Regions from separate parts of the Afipia sp. GW823-FHT06G09 genome, predicted to be linked through region 1. Evidence: predicted binding sites of a transcription regulator. Region 1 holds the regulator's gene; each other region holds the start of a gene.
What was found. The regulator PhoB, encoded in region 1, activates phosphate uptake and scavenging genes when phosphate is short. The targets are predictions, from matches to a motif close to TGTCATNNANCTGTCAT.
Positions count from the first base shown of each region.

Region 2: the regulator PhoB is predicted to act here: its motif matches at 1,826-1,842, upstream of phnC (phosphonate ABC transporter ATP-binding protein).
Region 3: the regulator PhoB is predicted to act here: its motif matches at 3,165-3,181, upstream of olsB (l-ornithine N(alpha)-acyltransferase).
Region 4: the regulator PhoB is predicted to act here: its motif matches at 2,508-2,524, upstream of AC1Q67_RS11795 (DUF2794 domain-containing protein).

Region 1 is NZ_JBXAHF010000005.1:335,676-340,584, reverse strand. It holds gene pstC (phosphate ABC transporter permease subunit PstC) at 1-225, shown strand, start outside; gene pstA (phosphate ABC transporter permease PstA) at 229-1,074, shown strand; gene pstB (phosphate ABC transporter ATP-binding protein PstB) at 1,071-1,898, shown strand; gene phoU (phosphate signaling complex protein PhoU) at 1,924-2,640, shown strand; gene phoB (phosphate regulon transcriptional regulator PhoB) at 2,668-3,378, shown strand; gene arsC (arsenate reductase (glutaredoxin)) at 3,442-3,846, opposite strand; gene AC1Q67_RS22480 (LacI family DNA-binding transcriptional regulator) at 3,826-4,909, shown strand, end outside.
Region 2 is NZ_JBXAHF010000004.1:363,422-368,330, reverse strand. It holds gene phnD (phosphonate ABC transporter substrate-binding protein) at 1-792, opposite strand, end outside; gene phnC (phosphonate ABC transporter ATP-binding protein) at 892-1,704, opposite strand; gene AC1Q67_RS18545 (DapH/DapD/GlmU-related protein) at 1,934-2,593, shown strand; gene AC1Q67_RS18540 (alpha-D-ribose 1-methylphosphonate 5-triphosphate diphosphatase) at 2,590-3,780, shown strand; gene AC1Q67_RS18535 (DUF1045 domain-containing protein) at 3,804-4,505, shown strand; gene AC1Q67_RS18530 (GumC family protein) at 4,512-4,909, opposite strand, start outside.
Region 3 is NZ_JBXAHF010000002.1:776,609-781,517, forward strand. It holds gene hisF (imidazole glycerol phosphate synthase subunit HisF) at 1-534, shown strand, start outside; gene AC1Q67_RS11340 (phosphoribosyl-ATP diphosphatase) at 634-957, shown strand; gene coaA (type I pantothenate kinase) at 1,011-1,967, shown strand; gene olsB (l-ornithine N(alpha)-acyltransferase) at 2,069-3,097, opposite strand; gene AC1Q67_RS11355 (ATP-binding protein) at 3,207-4,909, opposite strand, start outside.
Region 4 is NZ_JBXAHF010000002.1:864,986-869,894, reverse strand. It holds gene AC1Q67_RS11810 (ABC transporter permease) at 1-471, shown strand, start outside; gene AC1Q67_RS11805 (Bax inhibitor-1/YccA family protein) at 680-1,471, shown strand; gene AC1Q67_RS11800 (GNAT family N-acetyltransferase) at 1,597-2,127, shown strand; gene AC1Q67_RS11795 (DUF2794 domain-containing protein) at 2,128-2,496, opposite strand; gene AC1Q67_RS11790 (DUF1223 domain-containing protein) at 2,906-3,676, opposite strand; gene acnA (aconitate hydratase AcnA) at 3,808-4,909, opposite strand, start outside.

The DNA.
Region 1 (4,909 bases):
ATGGCAGTGACCTTCATTATCGGAAACTCGTTCCGGATATCCTCATCGGTCTTCGCCCCGGGAACGACAATTTCAGCGGCCATCGCCAGCGAGTTTGCCGAAAGCGACGGTCTGCACCAGTCGGGCCTCATTCTGCTCGGCCTGTTGTTGTTCGTGCTGACGTTCTTCGTGCTGGCTGCTGCGCGGCTGATGCTGATGCGTCTTGAAAAGAAGGCGGGGAACTGAGCCATGAACGCGATTTATGCCTCACGCCGCCGCTGGGACATCGTCGTCCGCTTCCTGTGCCTTGGCGCCGCTGTTTTCGGAGTCACCTGGCTCGCGCTGATCCTGTTCACGCTGTTCTACAACGGCTTCGCCGGCCTGCATCTCGGTGTCTTCACCGAGAACACGCCGCCGCCCGGATCCACCGAGGGTGGATTGCTGAACGCAATCGTCGGCTCGATCATCATGACAGTGCTCGGCGTTGGCATCGGCGCGCCGATCGGATTGTTCGCAGGTACCTATCTCGCTGAGTACGGCAAGCACGATCGTCTGACCTCGGTGATTCGTTTCATCAACGACATCTTGTTGAGCGCTCCGTCGATCATCATCGGTTTGTTCGTGTATGGTGCGATTGTTGTCCCGATGGGCGGCTTCTCGGCGCTGGCGGGTACGCTGGCGCTCGCCGTGATCGTGATCCCGGTCGTCGTTCGGACCACCGAAGACATGCTCGGCCTGGTGCCTAATCCGCTGCGTGAAGCGGCGTCCGCGCTCGGTCTTCCGCGGTCGCTTGTCATCAAACGCATCGCATATCGTGCTGCACGTTCTGGTCTCATCACCGGCGTTCTGCTGGCGACCGCGCGTGTCGCCGGTGAAACTGCGCCGTTGCTGTTCACAGCCCTGAGCAATCAGTTCTTCAGTCTCGACCTGACCAAAACGATGGCGAACCTGCCGGTCACCATCAACAACTTCGTCCAAAGCCCCTACGATTACTGGAAACAGCTCGCATGGACCGGGGCTTTGCTTATCACCTTGACCGTACTTGCCCTTAACATTGGCGCGCGCATTCTTGGCGCCGAGAGGACATCGAAATGAACGAGCAGCTTTCTGTTAGCGTAGATATTCCTCGCGGGCCCGTGCCGGGTGTTGCCGGCCGGCTGGATGCGCGGCCCAAGGTGACTGCACGCGATCTCAATTTCTACTATGGCGAACACCACGCACTGAAGAACATCAACCTTGCTCTCGGCGAAAATCGCGTCACGGCGTTTATCGGTCCGTCGGGCTGCGGCAAGTCGACGTTGCTGCGCATCTTCAATCGCATGTACGACCTCTATCCCGGTCAGCGTGCTGTCGGTCAGTTGATGCTGGATTCGACCAACATTCTCGATCCGAAGCTCGATCTGAACCTGCTGCGCGCCCGGATCGGTATGGTGTTTCAGAAGCCGACGCCGTTCCCGATGACGATTTATGAGAACATCGCGTTCGGCATCAGGCTCTATGAAAAGATTTCGAAGTCCGAAATGGACGGCCGCGTCGAGGCCGCGCTGAAGGGCGGCGCGCTCTGGAATGAGGTCAAGGACAAGCTGAACGCCAGTGGGCTCAGCCTGTCCGGCGGCCAGCAGCAGCGCCTGTGCATCGCACGCACTGTCGCCGTCCGTCCTGAGGTCATCCTGTTCGACGAACCTTGCTCGGCGCTCGATCCGATCTCGACCGCCAAGGTCGAAGAACTGATCCAGGAACTCAAGGAGGACTACACGATCGCCATCGTGACGCATAATATGCAGCAGGCGGCGCGTGTGTCTGACAAGACAGCGTTCATGTATCTTGGTGAGCTGGTCGAGTTCGACGACACCAACAAGATATTCACTTCGCCGACCGATCGGCGAACACAAGACTACATCACCGGCCGCTTCGGCTGACGCGCATTCGCGGGAGAGACATACCATGGGTTCAGATCATACCGCCAAAGCGTTCGACGACGATCTTCAGGAGCTCAACCGGCTTGTTGCCGAGATGGGCGGCCTGGCTGAACGGCAGATCGTCGATTCCGTAGACGCGTTGATCCGGCGCGATGTCGCGCTGGGCAAGCGTGTTGTCGCCGCCGATCTCGAGATCGACAAGTTGCAGCATCTGATCGAAGAGCGTGCCGTGCTGACCATCGCTCGCCGTCAGCCGATGGCTGTCGACTTGCGCGAAATCGTCAGTTCGATGCGTGTTGCGACCGATCTTGAACGGATCGGGGATCTGTCAAAGAACATAGGCAAGCGCGTCGCAGCGCTCGATAGCGACTTCCATCCGCTGAAGCTGATCCGTGGGCTGGAGCACATGACCGACCTGGTTCAGTCACAGGTCAAGTCGGTGCTCGATGCCTATGCGGCGCACGATCTGCCTGCCGCGATGACCGTCTGGAAGGGCGACGAAGAGGTCGATGCAATCTGCACTTCTCTGTTCCGCGAACTTCTGACCTATATGATGGAAGATCCGCGTAATATCGGTTTCTGTATTCACCTGATGTTCTGCGCCAAGAATATTGAGCGTATCGGCGATCACGCAACCAATATCGCCGAGACGGTTTTCTACATGATCGAAGGCCAGCAAATGCTCGATCAACGTCCTAAGGGCGACATGACGAACTTTGCAACGGCCGCGTCAGGCAGTTAATTTGTACGACGAACTAAAGGACTGGAAATGAGCGCCCGAATTCTTGTGGTCGAAGACGAAGAAGCGTTGACCACGCTGCTTCGCTACAACCTGGATGCCGAGGGCTACGACGTCGAAACAGTCGCGCGCGGCGATGATGCGGATACCCGGCTCAAGGAGCATGTTCCGGATCTTATCGTGCTCGACTGGATGCTTCCGGGTCTCTCGGGGATCGAACTTTGCCGTCGGCTCCGCGCAAGGCCGGAGACCAAGCAGATCCCGATCATCATGCTGACTGCGCGCGGCGAGGAAAGCGAAAGGGTGAGGGGGCTCGCTACCGGAGCAGACGACTATATCGTCAAGCCGTTCTCGGTGCCGGAGCTGCTTGCGCGCGTGAAAGGATTGTTGCGGCGCGCGAGTCCCGAGCGCCTCGCGACGGTTCTAGCCTTCGGCGATATCGAACTTGACCGGGACCGCCGGCGTGTTGCCCGTTCCGGCCGTCCGATCGATCTTGGTCCGACCGAATATCGGCTTCTGGAGTTCTTCCTGGAGCATCCAGGGCGCGTCTTCAGCCGTGAGCAGTTGCTTGACGGCGTGTGGGGCCGTGACATCTATATCGACGAGCGTACGGTGGACGTGCATATCGGCCGCCTCAGGAAACTGCTGAATCTTGGGCGTGAGTCGGATCCGATCCGCACAGTTCGTGGCGCGGGTTATGCGCTCGACGATCGTTTCGCCAAGGCTGATTCACAGAACTGAGCCGCGGGCTAGCTGACCTTCATCTCGCATACGTGAGGTGTCGGTTCAGCCGCCTGCGGGCGGTCAGATCGCGTTGATGACTTCTCCGTCCTCCTTGACGAATCTGCCGATGTGGGGATTGGGCAGAATATCGAGCACCGCCTCCGATGGCCGGCATAGTTTGGTGCTTTTGGGCGTCACGACAATCGGCCTATTGATCAGGATGGGATGTGCGACCATCAGATCGAGAAGTTCGTCATCTGCCCACTTTGGATCGCCGAGCCCAAGTTCGGCATAGGGCGTGCCCTTCTCGCGCAGCAGCGCGCGCACCGAAATTCTCATCGCCGCAGTAAGCTCGAGCAACCTCGCGCGGGTGGGCGGGTGCTTCAGATACTCGATAATCTCCGGCTCGGCTCCGCTTTGCCGGATCATTGCAAGCGTGTTGCGTGACGTTCCGCAATCCGGATTGTGATAGATGGTAACGCTCATGGATGTATCCCGGCTCGCTTATCTGGGCTCTTCGACAGGCTTTGTACGTGGATGGCCGGATGGCGTCGAGCCTATTGGTTGACGGTTGCTTGTTTTATCAAGCCTCCAAGTCTACGCTCGTTGCGCTGGGCATTGCTTGGGATATTGAAATCGATGAGGCCGAGATTAGCCGATGTTGCGCGTATGGCGGGAGTGGACGTATCCACCGCTTCACGCGTGTTGCGCGGCGAGGAAAGCCAGCGCATTCGCCCGGAGACGCGCCAACGGATTCTTGAAAGCGCTCGTAGCCTGGATTATTCGCCGAATACGCTCGCGCAGAGTTTGCGGACCTCGCGCAGTCGAACACTCGGTCTTATCGTTCCCCAGCTCGACAATCCGGTGTTTGCGTCGGCTATTCGCGGTGCCGAAAAATCTTCAGCACGGCATGGCTATTCATTGCTGATCGCTCATAGGGAGTCAGGTGCGACCGACGCTGTGTATCATCGCCTGTCGCACGGCAATCGTGCTGATGGGCTGCTCGTCGCGAGTCTCGACGACGACAGTTTGTTGCGCGAAGAGCTTGAATCCACTCACACGCCTTTCGTCCTGCTGAACCGGCAATTGTCGGGGAGTCCTTATTGCGTCGTGCTGGACAGCCGCGCCGCTGCAGCGATTGCCGTCGATCATCTGGCGCAGATGGGGCACAGGCGGATTGCGCATCTTGCGGGCCGTCCCGGCGGATTCAATGCTGGCGAACGATTGGCCGGCTATCGCGACGGATTGAAGCGGCACGGTATTCCGTTCGATCCGAAACTCGTCGCCGTCGCTGGGTATACTGCGGAGGGTGGAGCGGATGCGATGCGCAGCCTTCTTGCGCTAAAGCCCACGGCTGTTCTTGGTGCGACGCTGGTCACCGCAGCTGGTGCGATGGCGGTGTTGCATGAAGCCGGTCTCCAAATCCCGCGCGACATATCGGTGGTGGGCCTGCACGACGCACCGGTGGCGACGATGCTCTATCCGCAACTGACGTCGGTGAAAATGCCTACGGAAGTGATGGGCGAAATTGCGTCCGATCTTCTGATCG
Region 2 (4,909 bases), on a different contig from region 1:
AAAGAAGGCCTTCTCGATGCCTGCCTTCAGATCGGCCGGCATGTCGGTCAGAACGGCGTATGGGCCGTTCAGAATAGGTGCCGACTTGTGAACGATGCGGAAATCTTCCTTCTTCATCGCCGAACCGTCTGCATTCTTGAGCATGCCTTTGGTCAGCATTTGTGCAAGGGTCGAGTCGTTATCGGCCGTCCACTGGTTGGCGGCAACATCGACGGTCCCTTGCGAGAGCGCCAGGAGCGCATTCTCGTGACTGCCGGTGAACACCACCTTGCCGAAATAAGATTCCGCATCGGTGATCTGCATCTTGTTCAGCTCAAAGCGCGGAACGTTGTTGCCGGAAGTGGAATTCGGATCGACCAGACCGAGATTCTTTCCCTTCAAATCGTCGATGCTCTTGTAAGGGCCCTTCGCCAGAACGAAGAACATGGAGTAATAGCCGGTAGTGCCGTCGATGTTGCGATCATGGGCGAACGCATCGGTATGCACCCCGGTCAGACGCGCGCGAGCAAACGATGCCGAGCCGTAACTCGCAATGTGGATAGTTCCGGTTCGCTGCCCCTCAATCACCGCCGCGTAGTCGTTGGCGATACGGAGATTCACTTTAACGCCGAGTTCCTTGCTCAGATAGGAAATGAACGGCGCCCAGCGCTCCGTCACGCCCGATGCGTTCTCGGCTGGCACAACGGCGAACGTCAGCTCAGGATACTTGGTCTTCCAGTCCTGAGCAGACACTGCTGTGGCGCTGAGGGCGAGCGCGGCGGCGCCCGCAATGACGATACGGCGATTGATCATGGTATCCTCTGTGTGGTCGATTATCGAAGGGGTTCAGGGTCGAATTCGGTGACTCAAAGCATGACGCAGTCCGAAGACTGCTTCACGACACGGGCACGCTCATGCAACAGCGGCGGCCGGGAAAGCCGGCGCCAGTGTCCCAGGCGCAAAGTTCGGAGCCTCATCCATCACCTCGCCGGCCTCAAGGTCGTAGAGCTCGCGCGCGATCGTATCTGTGAGCGCGGCAGGAGCGCCATCGAACACCACGCGGCCCGCAGACATGCCAATCAGGCGGTCACAATATGTCCGCGCCAGATCGAGCGAGTGGAGATTACATATCACGGTGATACCGAAATGCTTGTTGATGCGCAGCAGCGCATCCATCACGATCCGCGTGTTGCGCGGATCAAGCGACGCGATCGGCTCGTCCGCCAGAATAATGTCGGGTTGCTGGACAAGTGCACGGGCGATCGCCACGCGCTGCTGCTGACCGCCAGAAAGCTGATCGGCGCGCTGCGCGGCCATCGGCATCATGTCAAACTGCTCGAGAGCAGAAATCGCAATGGCCTTGTCATCCTCCGGCCAGAGCTGGATCAGCGACCGCCACTGCGGCACGCCCGCAAGCCGCCCCATCAGAACATTGGTCAGCACATCCAACCGCCCAACCAGGTTGAACTGCTGGAAGATCATCGCCGAGCGTGCACGCCAGCGACGCAAATCGCGTCCCTGCAGGGCGGTTACATCAACGCCCTCGAACAGAATGCGCCCGCCGGTCGGCTTCTCCAGCCGATTGATCATACGCAGCAGCGTCGATTTTCCGGCTCCTGAACGACCGATCACGCCAACGAAGCATCCCGGTTCAATCGCGAAAGAGGCATTATCGACGGCCGTCTTCGCGCCAAACCGGCACGTTAATCCGTCCACCTCAAGCATGCGCCGACTCCGTCTGAATATCCTCTCACCTCGCTAGCGTGGGTTTCCTACAGTTGTGTGACATCCACGCCTGTGGCAGACGCTCTCTCCGGAAATAGAAAATGCTGTGACGAAAAGCCCATGTCATCCAACTTTCACGATGTCGTCACGAAACGTCATGAAGAGATGTTGTCCTCGCCAAGTGCACCGAACATCGCCGCGCGCAACACCCGTACCGAGAACTTCATTCATGGCCGGCAAAGAATTATCCACTGTCCCCCTCATCGATCCGACTGCGCGGCTGCATGACAGCAGCGCTGGAGCCTATTGCGAGATTGGCGCCCGCACGATTCTGCACGAGGTCACGCTCGGCGACTATTCCTACGTCGTGAATGACAGTCAGATTGCGTACGCCACCATTGGAAAGTTTTGCTCTATCGCGGCGATGACGAGGATCAACCCCGGCAATCATCCAATGCATCGCGCATCGCAGGCGCACTTTTCTTATCGCGCCAGCGCCTATTTCCCCGGCGAATCCGATGAGTCAGAATTCTTTGCCTGGCGGCGCAGTCATCACGTGGCGATCGGTCACGATGTCTGGATCGGACACGGCGCCATTGTACTGCCGGGCCGGAACATCGGCACCGGAGCTGTGATCGCGGCTGGAGCCGTCGTCACCAAGGATGTCCCGGCCTATACGATCGTTGGCGGAAACCCGGCAAAGCCGATCCGGCGGCGGTTTTCAGAACGTATCGCGGATGAACTGTTAGCGCTGTCATGGTGGGATTGGCCGCACGACCGTTTGAGGGCCGCGTTGCACGATTTCAGAAATCTCCCGGTTGAAGGCTTTGTCGAGAAATACAGATGCGTCGCATCAGTGGATCAAACATTGAAGGCAGTTGGCACATGATGGACGTACTGATTGAAGGCGGCGAAGCACTGATCGGAAGCGATCTCGTCGATGCATCCATTCATGTTGCAGATGGAAGGATTGCGGAAGTCTCGTCCCGCAGCGGATCGGCTTCCGTCCGCCTCAACAGCGATGGCCTGATCGCTCTGCCCGGTATCGTCGATATTCACGGCGACGCTTTTGAACGCCAGATGATGCCCCGTCCCGGCGTCGATTTTCCGATCGATATGGCACTGGTTGACAGCGACCGTCAGGCGATTGCGAACGGCATCACCACCGTCTTCCATGCCACCACATGGTCGTGGGAGCCCGGCCTGCGCGGAACCGAGAACGCACACCGCCTGCTCAATGCCATCGAAGACATGCAGCCTCGGCTTGCTGCCGACACGCGCTTTCATCTGCGGCAGGAGACATTCAACCTCGACGCCGAGCCCACCATCGCCGAATGGCTGGCCGCCGGACGCGTCAACCTGCTTGCCTTCAATGACCATATGCATATGACCGCCGCATCGATGAGCAATCCGAAGAAGCGCGCTCGCATGGTGGAGCGCTCCGGGCTCAGCGAAAGCGAATTCGACAAACTGGTCGAGGGGGTGATGGCCAGGGCGGGCGACGTTCCGGCCTCGATTGCAAGGCTCGCCTCGATTGCCCGGGACCATGGCGTTCCATTACTGTCGCACGATGATGAATCACCGGAGCAGCGCTATGGCTTCCGCGAGCTGGGCATCGATATCGCGGAATTCCCGATCAACGAGGAGACGGCGCGCTCGGCCATCGAGAGCGGCGATTTCACGGTGTTTGGTGCGCCAAATGTTGTGCGTGGCGGCAGCCATACAGGGTGGACCAGCGCAGCGGATATGGTGAGCAAAGGTCTCTGCTCTATTCTGGCTTCGGACTATTACTATCCGGCCCCCCTGCATGCGGCTTTCCTGCTGGCCGCGGACAACATCCTCCCACTCCAGCAAGCCTGGGCGCTGATCTCCGGTGCTCCCGCGGCCGCAACAGGCTTGCACGATCGCGGGCAGATCGCTGCCGGAAAGCGGGCCGACGTCATCCTCGTCGATGCACGGGAACCGCTCAGGCCGCGCGTGGTCGCGGCAGTGACCGGCGGGCGCGTGGTTCACCTCACCGAACCTGAGCGGATTTTGTCGGCTATACCAGCATTACGTAGGGTTGAACCGGCCTGAGCGAGCGGTTACTCAGGACTTGCATGCCGCAATATCCCCGCTACGCCATCTACTTTGTACCTTCAGCGCAAGGTGCACTTTATCGCTTTGGCGCGGACCTGCTCGGGTACGATGCGTATACAGGCAAGCCGCTGCCCTTCGCCGACGGCATCGAAGCGGAAGTCGAAGGCTGGAAACAACTCACGGCCGATCCGCGCAAATACGGCTTTCACGCCACGCTGAAGGCTCCCATAAACCTCCGCTCCGGCAAGACTGAAGACGAGCTTGCCAGAGCCTTGGAGGAATTTTCGCGCAAGCCGCGTGTCATCCCCCGGATCACGCCTGTTGTTCGCTCCATCGGGAGCTTCGTCGCCATTGTACCGCGCGACCCTTGCCCCGACCTGCAAAAACTTGCCGCTGATTGCGTCACGGCCTTCGACGACTTCCGCGCACCGCTGACGCCCGAGGACCGAGAACGGCGCAACATATCCGCGCTGACGGACGGACAGGTCCTGCACCTGGATCGCTGGGGCTATCCGTACGTGTTCGAAGACTTCCGTTTTCACATGACGCTGACGGGCTCTCTACCCTCTGAGCAGCGCGCGAAAATTCTGGCTGCCTTGCAGAAGCGTTTTGTGGCGCTGGATTTTCAATCTGTATCAGTTGATCGCCTGGCGCTGTTGCGCCAAAGCGATGCGACGTCCAACTTTACGGTCCTGTCCGATTGGCCGCTTGGTACCGCGTAATTGCGGCTAGGTTTGTATCACCGTGGCGACCAGACGCGTCTGGTAAGGGTTCATTGTTTGAAGGGCACTCGAAACCTTGCGGTGCGAGGTTTTGCCGGCGTCGACCACAACCAGAATAATTCCCACCACGGAAAGAAGGGACGCGAAGTCCTGACTGTCGATGGCTCCCCCGTCGATCAGCGTTGTTCCGTTGTAGGCAAGGGCACAGCCGTTCCGCGTCGACAACGCAGTCTGGGGCAAAGCCTCCTGGCTGCCACGCACGCCGGCAGGAAGGACGCGAAGCTCGCCGACTTCGACTTCAAGCTGATCCAAGGCAACCGGGGTTCGCATCGCGTCGAAAAAACCCGGCCTGCCTTCCAGGCCAAGCAGCTTTGAAATCTGCCTGGTCTCGGTTGCGTCGACAG
Region 3 (4,909 bases), on a different contig from region 1:
ACGGTTGGCGGCGGCGTGCGCACCGTGGACGATATCCGCACGCTCCTGACGTATGGCGCCGACAAGGTGTCGATCAATTCGGCGGCGGTTGCACGGCGTGAATTCGTCAAGGAAGCCGCGGAGAAGTTCGGCGACCAGTGCATCGTTGTCGCCATCGACGCCAAGCGCACCGGCTCCGACCGCTGGGAGATTTTTACCCACGGCGGCCGCAAGTCGACCGGCATCGACGCCATCGAATACGCGCAGGAGGTGGTTTCGCTGGGCGCCGGAGAAATCCTGCTGACCTCGATGGACCGCGACGGCACGCGGCAGGGTTTCGATATTCACCTGACCCGCGCCATCGCCGACAGCGTCAAGGTTCCGGTCATCGCCTCCGGCGGTGTCGGCAATCTCGACCATCTGGTCGCGGGCATCCGCGAGGGGCACGCCACCGCGGTGCTGGCCGCTTCGATTTTCCACTTCGGGGAGTTCACCATCCGCCAGGCGAAGGACCACATGGTTCGCGCCGGATTGCCGATGCGGCTCGATCCATGAGCTTCGTTATGGGAAGGCAACTGGCCGTATGCCAAATACCTGAATCCGATCAATTCTTTGCGCTCCCTACCGGGGTACGGAAGTGATAGAAGGCGCTTTATGAGCCGTTTTACGATCCACGATCTGGCAACCACCATCGATGCCCGCGCGGCGTCGGGCGGAGATGCGTCCTATACCCGCAAGCTGCTGGACAAGGGCGCCGATCACTGTGCCAAGAAGCTGGGCGAGGAAGCGGTCGAAACCGTCATCGCCGCCGTTGAGAACAACCGCGATCATCTGATCGCCGAGAGCGCCGATCTCGTCTTCCATCTTCTGGTGCTGCTGAAGTCGCGCGGCATCAGTCTTGCCGATGTCGAAGACGCGCTGGCGCAGCGCACTCAGATGTCGGGCCTTGAAGAGAAAGCTGCGCGCAAGCGCGATTAGTTCAATTCCGGCAGACGCGGCATACGCGGGTGCCGGGCAGGAGGGAATGGCTCATGGATGTGAGAGCCGACCAGGTTCAGTACAATCCCTACCGCGTTTTCTCGCGCGCACAGTGGGCCGCCCTGCGCGACGACATGCCGATGACGCTGACCGCCGAGGAAATCGCGCGGATGCACTCGATGCATGATCGCCTCGATATCAAGGAGGTCGAGGAAATCTATCTGCCGCTGTCGCGCCTGCTGTCGTTCTATGTCGCGGCGGCCCAGCGCCTGTTCGTCGCGCAGCGACACTTCCTCGGCATCGAAGATCGTAAGATGCCCTACATTATTGGCGTCGCCGGATCGGTGGCGGTGGGCAAGTCGACCACGGCCCGTGTGCTGCAAGCGCTTCTCGCGCGTTGGTCGCCGCGGCCCAAGGTGGATCTTGTCACCACCGACGGCTTTCTGTTTCCGAACGAGATTCTGGAGCGCGAAGGCCTGATGCAGAAGAAGGGCTTTCCCGAAAGCTACGACCTTCCGGCGCTGCTCAGCTTCCTATCCGACATCAAGGCCGGACGCCGGCCGGTCCGCGCGCCGGTCTACTCGCATCTCACCTACGACGTCATTCCCAACGAAGGCGTCGAAATCGACCGGCCCGACATCCTGATCGTTGAAGGCGTCAACGTGCTGCAAACCGGACGTCTGCCGCGCGACGGCAAGGCCGTTCCGTATGTGTCGGACTTCTTCGACTTCTCGGTCTATATCGATGCGGAGGAGCCGATCCTGCGCGAGTGGTATGTCGAGCGCTTTCTCACATTGCGCGACACGGCGTTCCGCGATCCGCGGTCCTACTTCAATCGCTACGCCAAGCTGTCCGACAAGGAAGCGACCGACAGGGCCCTTGAGCTCTGGACCACCATCAACCTGGTTAATCTGGAAGAGAACATCCTGCCGACCCGGCCGCGGGCGACGCTGATCCTGAAGAAGGGTAGCGACCACATCATCGAGGACGTTCAGTTGCGGCGGCTGTAGGCAGAGTTTTCTTCGTCATTGCGAGGAGCGGAGCGACGAAGCAATCCAGCTTCTCCCAAAAGTGGATTGCTTCGCTGCGCTCGCAATGACAGTCAGGTGGATCATGCCGCGTGACGCGTTGCGTCGGCGCCGAAGTGATCGAGATAACGGCCGGAGATCGCCGACACCGGCATGACAACCAGTACATCCGTGGTGCCAAACTGGTGGTCGACTACGGCGCCATCCCCAATGAAGGCGCCAACCCGAAGATAACCCTTGATCAGCGGCGGCAGCATCCGCAGCGCCGCCTTGGTGTCGATATCCTCTTTCGCGATACGGTTCATGTCCACCCGGCGCGAAGGATGAGCGCTGGCACGCCAGCCTTCCGGCGCGGCTGCGAAGTGGTGCAGGAACGACAGCGGCAATGCGAGCCGGTCGGGATCTGTGCCCTCGAAGCTGGCGCAGCCGATCATCACATCGAGATTATGCCGGCGCACATAGCTCCACACGCCGTGCCACAGCAATTCAACAGTTCGCTTGGTGCGATAGGGCGGCAATACGCACGAACGGCCGAGCTCGAGGAACTTCAGGCCTGTCTGCCGCTGCATCAGACCTGAAATGTCGAACTCGTCACCGGTGTAGAAACCGCCGTGTTTTTCGGCGACATCCTGGCGCAGCAGCCGATAGGTGCCGACCACGGGCTGCTTGCCGCTCATTGTCGGCTTGGCGGCATGATCCACCACGAGCAGGTGATCGCAGATCTTGTCGAACGCATCCTTGTCGCGCTGTGCCAGCATGGTCGCGGCGTCGGCGATGGCGGAGCCATTCTTGTAGAACACCTTGTAGCGCAGCTTCTGCGCGCGCTTCACGTCGCTCTTGGATTGAGCAAGACGGACTTCCAGCGAGCCGATCTTGCCGAGGCGCGCGGGTTGTATCATCTCCGGCACGGCCTCGCCGCGCAGGCTTGAGTGCAGAAGGTTTGGCATCAGCCAGGTGGCGGCGGTCGTTGCGGCCGATTTTGCATGAGCGGGCCGGAGCATCTGCACCAACGGATTTTGGCGAAATACTTCAAGCGGGCTTCGAACGGCCTGCTGTCGAAATGTTTTAGAGTTTGCATCCGGCTTCGTCAGCGCCGGTTTGTTGCCGCTCATGGCTTCCTCGCGGCTGCGCGCATTGATTCGTCAAGCGCAGCCCTGAGGCATCAATAATCATGGTCGTGATACGGATTTATGACAACGCACCGCGCAGCGATGGTGGGGTTCAGGCAGTCACCGTGCGTGATGACGCAGTTGCCGCCAGCGCATCCGTCAGCTTGTCGCGGTCGAGCGGCTTGACCAGAAAGCCATCCATGCCCGCTTCGAAGCAGGCATAGCGATCATCCACCAGGGTGTTTGCCGTTAGCGCAAGAATTCTCGTTCGTTGCGGGCTGCGCTCCGACTCAAGCGCACGAATTCGTTTCGTGGCCGCGATGCCGTCCAGCTTCGGCATCTGGATGTCCATCAGCACCACATCGTAAGGCGTGCCGGCGCCGTCTGCGGCCAGCCATGACTCAAGGGCCTGCTCGCCGTCGGTGGTGATGACCGCGCGGTGGCCCATGCGCGTCAGCAACGACCGGATCAGGAGTGCGTTGATCTCGTTGTCTTCCGCAACAAGGATCGAGAGCGGGCGCTGCGCAATCTGCGGCGAGACAATAGTCGAGGATTCGATCGCAGTTTCGGTGTCGTCAGGAAGTTCCGGCACCAGCGCTGCGCCGGGCATCGACAGACGTGCAGCCAGCGATGTCGCGCGCAGCGGCTTCACCAGATATCCCGTGAACAGAGCCATCATGCCGGGCGCGATATCGCGGCGCGCCGACGGCGTAAACATCGCGATCCGATGCATGGCATGGCGGGAGGCGGTCTCGGCGAAATCCTGCAACTGCGCATCGCCGCTCGTACAATCGACGAGGATTGCGTACCACGAACGCTCCGGCAGCAATGCGTGTGCGATGGCTGCGTCCGCCACCGTGCAGGTCTGCGCGCCCCAGCGTCCCAGGCGCCGGGCAATCAGCGAGGCTTCGATCGACTGCGGGCCGACCAGCAGGACCGACCTGTCTGTCAGATCGGGTGCGAGGAAGGACGACGCAACGCCATCGCTGTGCGCTGCCGGCGCGAGCGGAATCGAGAACGCGAATGTTGCACCGTTGCCCTCAGTGCTTTCCAGCGTGATCCGCCCGCCCATGCGCCGGACGATACGCTCGCTGATGCTGAGCCCCAGACCCGTCCCGCCGTAATTGCGCGCCGTACCCTCGGAGGCCTGTTCGAACTCTCGGAAGATCCGCTGCTGCGCTTCCGGCGCGATGCCGATGCCCGTGTCGCGGACAAGGAAGGAGATCTCACCGGGCCAGATGCCGGGCTCGACGATCAGGGCGACGCCGCCGGCGGGCGTGAACTTGATGGCGTTGCCGGCGAGATTGAGCAGGACCTGCCGCAGCCGCGCCGCGTCGCCAATCACCTCAGCCGGTAACCGCTCGTCGACATAGGATGCAATCTCGAGCTTGCGCGCCTGCGCACGGGGCGCGAGCAATTCGGTGATCTCCTCGATCATTGCTGCGAGTGCAAACGGCCGGTGTTCGAGATCGATCTTGCCTGCTTCGATCTTCGAGAAATCGAGAAGCTCGTCGATCAGCGCCATCAAGGCGTCGCCGGATGCCTTCACCGCCTTCGCATAGGTCGCCTGTTCTGCGGTCAGTGCTGTGTCGAGCAGCAGGTTGCTCATGCCGATGATGCCGTTCAGCGGTGTGCGGATCTCGTGGGACGCCATGGCGAGGAATTTCGATTTCGCCCGGTTGGCGGAATTGGCGATGTCGCGCGCTTCGGCAAGAGCCCTTTCGGTCTCGGCGCGGTCCGTCACATCTCGGCCGACGCATTGCAGATCGGCGGGCTGATGGGCATCGCTGCGGACCAGTCCCTCGCGCCAGGCGA
Region 4 (4,909 bases), on a different contig from region 1:
AAGGAGGTCGCTGCCGCGTTTCCGATGGTGACCAGCGTCCGGGTGCGCGAGGCACTCGATTCAATCGGCAAGGTCGTGACCAATCTCGTGCTGGCGATCCGGGGGGCCAGTTCGGTGACCCTCATCTCGGCCATCCTTGTGCTGGGCGGCGCACTCGCCGCGGGTCACCGGCACCGGGTCTATGATGCCGTGATCCTCAAGACCCTTGGCGCGACCCGGGCGCGGCTGCTGGGCGCCTATGCGCTGGAATATCTGCTGATCGGCCTCGCAACGGCCGTGTTCGGAGTGGCGGCCGGATCGATCGCAGCCTGGCAGATCGTGACCCGGCTGATGACCCTGAGCTTTGTCTGGCAGGCCGGCAGCGCCGCCCTCGTCGTGCTGGCCGCGCTGGCCGTCACGGTCGGGCTCGGGCTGGCGGGAACATTACTCGCGCTTAACCAAAAACCAGCTAGCGTGCTCCGTAACTTATGACAATTTGTAGCAGCGAAATAGCGGGTTTTGCGACATTCAGCCGCGCGCCCCTGCTTGCGTCGAGTGTGTTAGTTTCCCACATACTGAGCGGGTTCAGAATCCGAATTGATACCGTCCAGGGATGGACACTCAATCGGGGTTCTGGGACAAACTTATAGCTGGCGGCGCAGACCCTTCGCTTTCGCCAGACAACCACGGGGTTTCGACCATGTCGGACTTGGACCGCAACTATACGTCACCTTTCGGCCGGGCCGCCGGGCGCGTTGACGCCGCGACCGTCGATGCCGGTCTGCGCTCGTACATGCTTAAGATCTACAACTACATGGCGATCGGCCTGGCCATTACCGGCCTCGCGGCGCTCGGCGTCTACATGGGCGCTGTGACACCTGACGCGTCAGCCGCTGCCGGCCGTATCGGCAAGCAGTATCTGACCTCGTTCGGCGTCGCGATGTTTGTCAGCCCGCTGAAGTGGGTGTTCATCCTCGCACCGCTCGTGATGGTGTTCGCCATTTCGTTCGGCATCAACCGCCTGAAGCCCGCAACCGCCCAGCTTCTGTTCTGGGTGTTTGCAGCGCTGATGGGCATCTCGCTGTCGTCGATCTTCCTGGTGTACACGCACACCTCGATCGTGCGGGTGTTCTTCATCACGGCTGCCTCGTTCGGTGCGTTGAGCCTCTACGGCTACACCACCAAGCGTGACCTGACCGGGATGGGATCTTTCCTGATGATGGGCCTGTTCGGCATCATCCTCGCCAGCCTGGTGAACCTGTTCATCGCTAGCACGATGTTGCAGTTCATCGTCTCGGTGATCGGCGTGCTGGTGTTCGCCGGCCTCACCGCCTGGGACACCCAGCGGCTGAAGAACGATTACATCTACGGCTACGCCAGCCAGGGTGGCGACGTGGCGGAGCGCGCGGCAATCACCGGCGCACTGTCGCTCTACCTCAACTTCATCAACCTGTTCACGCTGCTGCTGCAGCTCCTTGGACAGCGCGACTAGATCTGATCGTGGCTGATCAGTGAACTCTTGAAAGCCCCGGCCAAAAGCCGGGGCTTTTGTTTTGCAGTCCTTCGCTGATAGGACTGCGGGGCTTCACCGCTCCGGCACCATTCTCTGCGATCGACATGCCCCAGCTTCATATCCGGCCCGCTGCCGTCACCGACCTCCCCGCAATCACGGCGATCTATCGGCATGCGGTTCTCCACGGCACCGCGACGTTCGAAATCGACCCGCCTGATCTTGCCGAAATGACACGACGCTACGAGGCGCTGACCAAGGGCGGCTTTCCGTATCTGGTGGCGGTCATGGAAGATATCGCCGTCGGCTATGCCTATGCCGGACCCTACCGGCCCCGTCCGGCCTATCGGTTCACGGTCGAGAACTCCGTATATCTCGATCCTGCGGCGCAGGGACGGCGCATTGGCACGCGACTGATGCAGGACCTGATTGTCGCGTGCGAAGATCGCGGCTACCGGCAGATGATCGCGGTGATCGGCGATTCCGCCAATGCTGCGTCGATTGGCGTCCACGCCCGTGCCGGCTTCGACATGATCGGCACGCACCCCAGCGTCGGATTCAAGTTTGGCCGCTGGCTCGACACGGTCATGATGCAGCGCGCGCTCGGCGATGGCGGCAGGACAGTCCCGAAAGAATAATCAGACCACCGCCAGCTTGCGATCGATCACCAGCAGAACGCGGTCAAGCTCATGGCCGCGGCGAAGAATCTGACCGCTCGCGGCGATCACGCTGTAGGCCCCCTGCTTGCGCGCGAGCTTGGGATCCTTCTCGATCCGGTAGATCGGAACTTCCGAGGCGCGGCGGAAAATCGAAAACACCGCACGGTCTTTCAGAAAATCAATCGCGTAATCCCGCCACTCGCCATCGGCGACCATGCGTCCGTACAGATTGAGAATGCGATTGAGTTCGACGCGGTTGAACGTAACGCTCTGGGGCGGGAGCGGCGCGGGGCTGCGCTCCAGCCCCCGGCTCTCGCCTGGATCGGTATCGCCCGACACTGAATTCATCGGCGCCTCCATGTCACGCAGGTGACATGATCACCCCGTCCGGCCACGCCTGCAAGCATGATTTGGGGATCATCCGCTGCCCGATTCCCAAGCAAGGCATCACGCGGACGTCAGGCAAAATCATAATGCCGCCTGATTTCGGTCAATCCCCCGCCGTGCTGGACTGCGATCAAGAGGAAACTGCGATGACCCGGTCCTTTCGGCACCGGATTCCTCAGCCCCCAGCCCCCCGGGGTCGTCAGGATCGGGTCTAACTCTTCGCAGTAAACTGGATCCCCAATCCTTCGGCCGGCGCGAGCTGGCCTTTTTTGTTGGGGGCGTTTTTGTTGCATGACGAAGGGCAGACGGTTGAGCACCGGCAAGCAATCACCGCCTGCCGCACGTCACGTCCCAAAAATTCCCGAGTGGCCTAGTTCAGCGAGGTAAAGGCCGCGCCGAGCATCGGCCCGGGCTTGTCGCGATTGCCGTCCTGAACATAAACCGCCGCGGCATCGACGCCATCGCGCGCGATATTTTCAAGCGGCACGGACCAACTGCCAGCCTTGCCGTTCCAGTCGCCGACCTTCAGCACATTGCGCACCACGTTGTGATACGTGATCTGCTGTCCGCGATTCTCGCCGCGCGAAATGGTGATCGGAACCGATTTCGACACGGCGCAGATCCAGATCTCGCCGCTCCTGCCGCCGGCTTCCGCCACCGATACTTTGATCTGGCCGCCGGACTGCGTCATCGTGACCGGCACCGACATCACGCCATCCGCGTTCTGCGTCTGCTTCGCGGCGTTCTCGATTCCCGCGCGATCACTGCCAAGAACGTTCGTCGTGCCGTTGACGACGGCCTGCGGTGTGTAGACGCCGCGGTCGCCTCGCGCATGCGAGTACGCCTTCTGACGCGCGCTGAAACGCGAATCCGCCAGCGTGTCCTTCCAGCCGAGATAATCCCAATAGTCGATCGGCAGACTCAGCGCGATCACGGTAGGGTCCTGCGCCAGTTCGCCGAGAACCTTGTCCGCGGGCGGACACGACGAACAGCCTTGCGATGTGAACAGTTCGACCACGGCGCGCGGATCGGCGCAAACCGGCGTCACCACGGTGAAGATTGCACAGACACCAAGCGTCCGCGACAGGCGCGACACCATCGCGCCGGCTGCCGCCGTTTTCGGTTCTGGCAAATCAGACATGCCGTCAATCCCTCGAATGCATGATGCCCCATCAGCCGGAAAGGCGGCCTATTGATAGGCCGCCCCCTGGATGGTCGCTAGTCACGTCGCGGTGAGCCTGTTCACGGATGCGTTTTCGTGACTGGCACGGGTTAAGCGGCCAGGTTGCGCAGCACGTACTGGAGAATACCGCCATTGCGGTAGTACTCGAGCTCGTCCAGGGTATCGATGCGGCACAGCAATGAGACGTCCCGCTTCGAACCGTCGCTCGAAACGATTTCCGCCGTCAGCTTCTGGCGCGGCTTCAGGTCGCCCTGCAGCCCGCGAATCGTGACCTTCTCGTCGCCCTTGAGGCCGAGCGACTGCCACGATGCACCGTCCTCGAAGGTCAACGGCAGCACGCCCATGCCGACGAGGTTCGAGCGATGAATGCGCTCGAAGCTCTGCGTGACCACTGCGCGCACCCCGAGCAGGCGCGTGCCCTTCGCGGCCCAGTCGCGCGACGAGCCGTTGCCGTATTCAGCGCCCGCAAACACCACGAGCGGGACCTGCTCCTGCTGATACTTCATCGCGGCGTCGTAGATCGACATCTGTTCGCCGTCGGGCCAGTGCTTGGTGTTGCCGCCTTCCGGAATGTTGCCGTCGGCGCCCTTGAGCATGAAGTTCTTGATGCGGATGTTGGCGAAGGTGCCGCGCATCATGACTTCGTGGTTGCCGCGGCGCGTGCCGTACTGGTTGAAGTCGGCGGGCCGCACCTGATGCTCGGACAGATACTTGCCCGCAGGCGAGGTCAGCTTGATCGAGCCGGCCGGCGAGATGTGGTCGGTGGTGATCTTGTCGCCGAACAGCGCCAGGATGCGTGCATCCACGATATCGGTCGTGGGCTCCGGCTCCATCTTCATGCCTTCGAAGTACGGCGGATTCTGCACGTAGGTCGAGTTCATGTTCCACTTGTAGGTGTCGCTCGCCACCGTCTTGATCTTGCGCCAGTTGGTGTCGCCCTTGAACACGTCGGCGTACTTTTTCTTGAAAATCGTCGAAGTGACGTACTTTTTGATAAAGGCATTGATCTCAGTGGACGTCGGCCAGATGTCCTTCAGATAGACCGGCTTGCCGTCCTTGCCCGTGCCAATCGGCTCGACGTCAAGATTCTTCGTTACGGTGCCGGCGAGCGCATGCGCGACGACCAGCGGCGGCGAGGCGAGATAATTCGCCTGCACGTCCGGCGAAACGCGGCCCTCGAAGTTGCGGTTG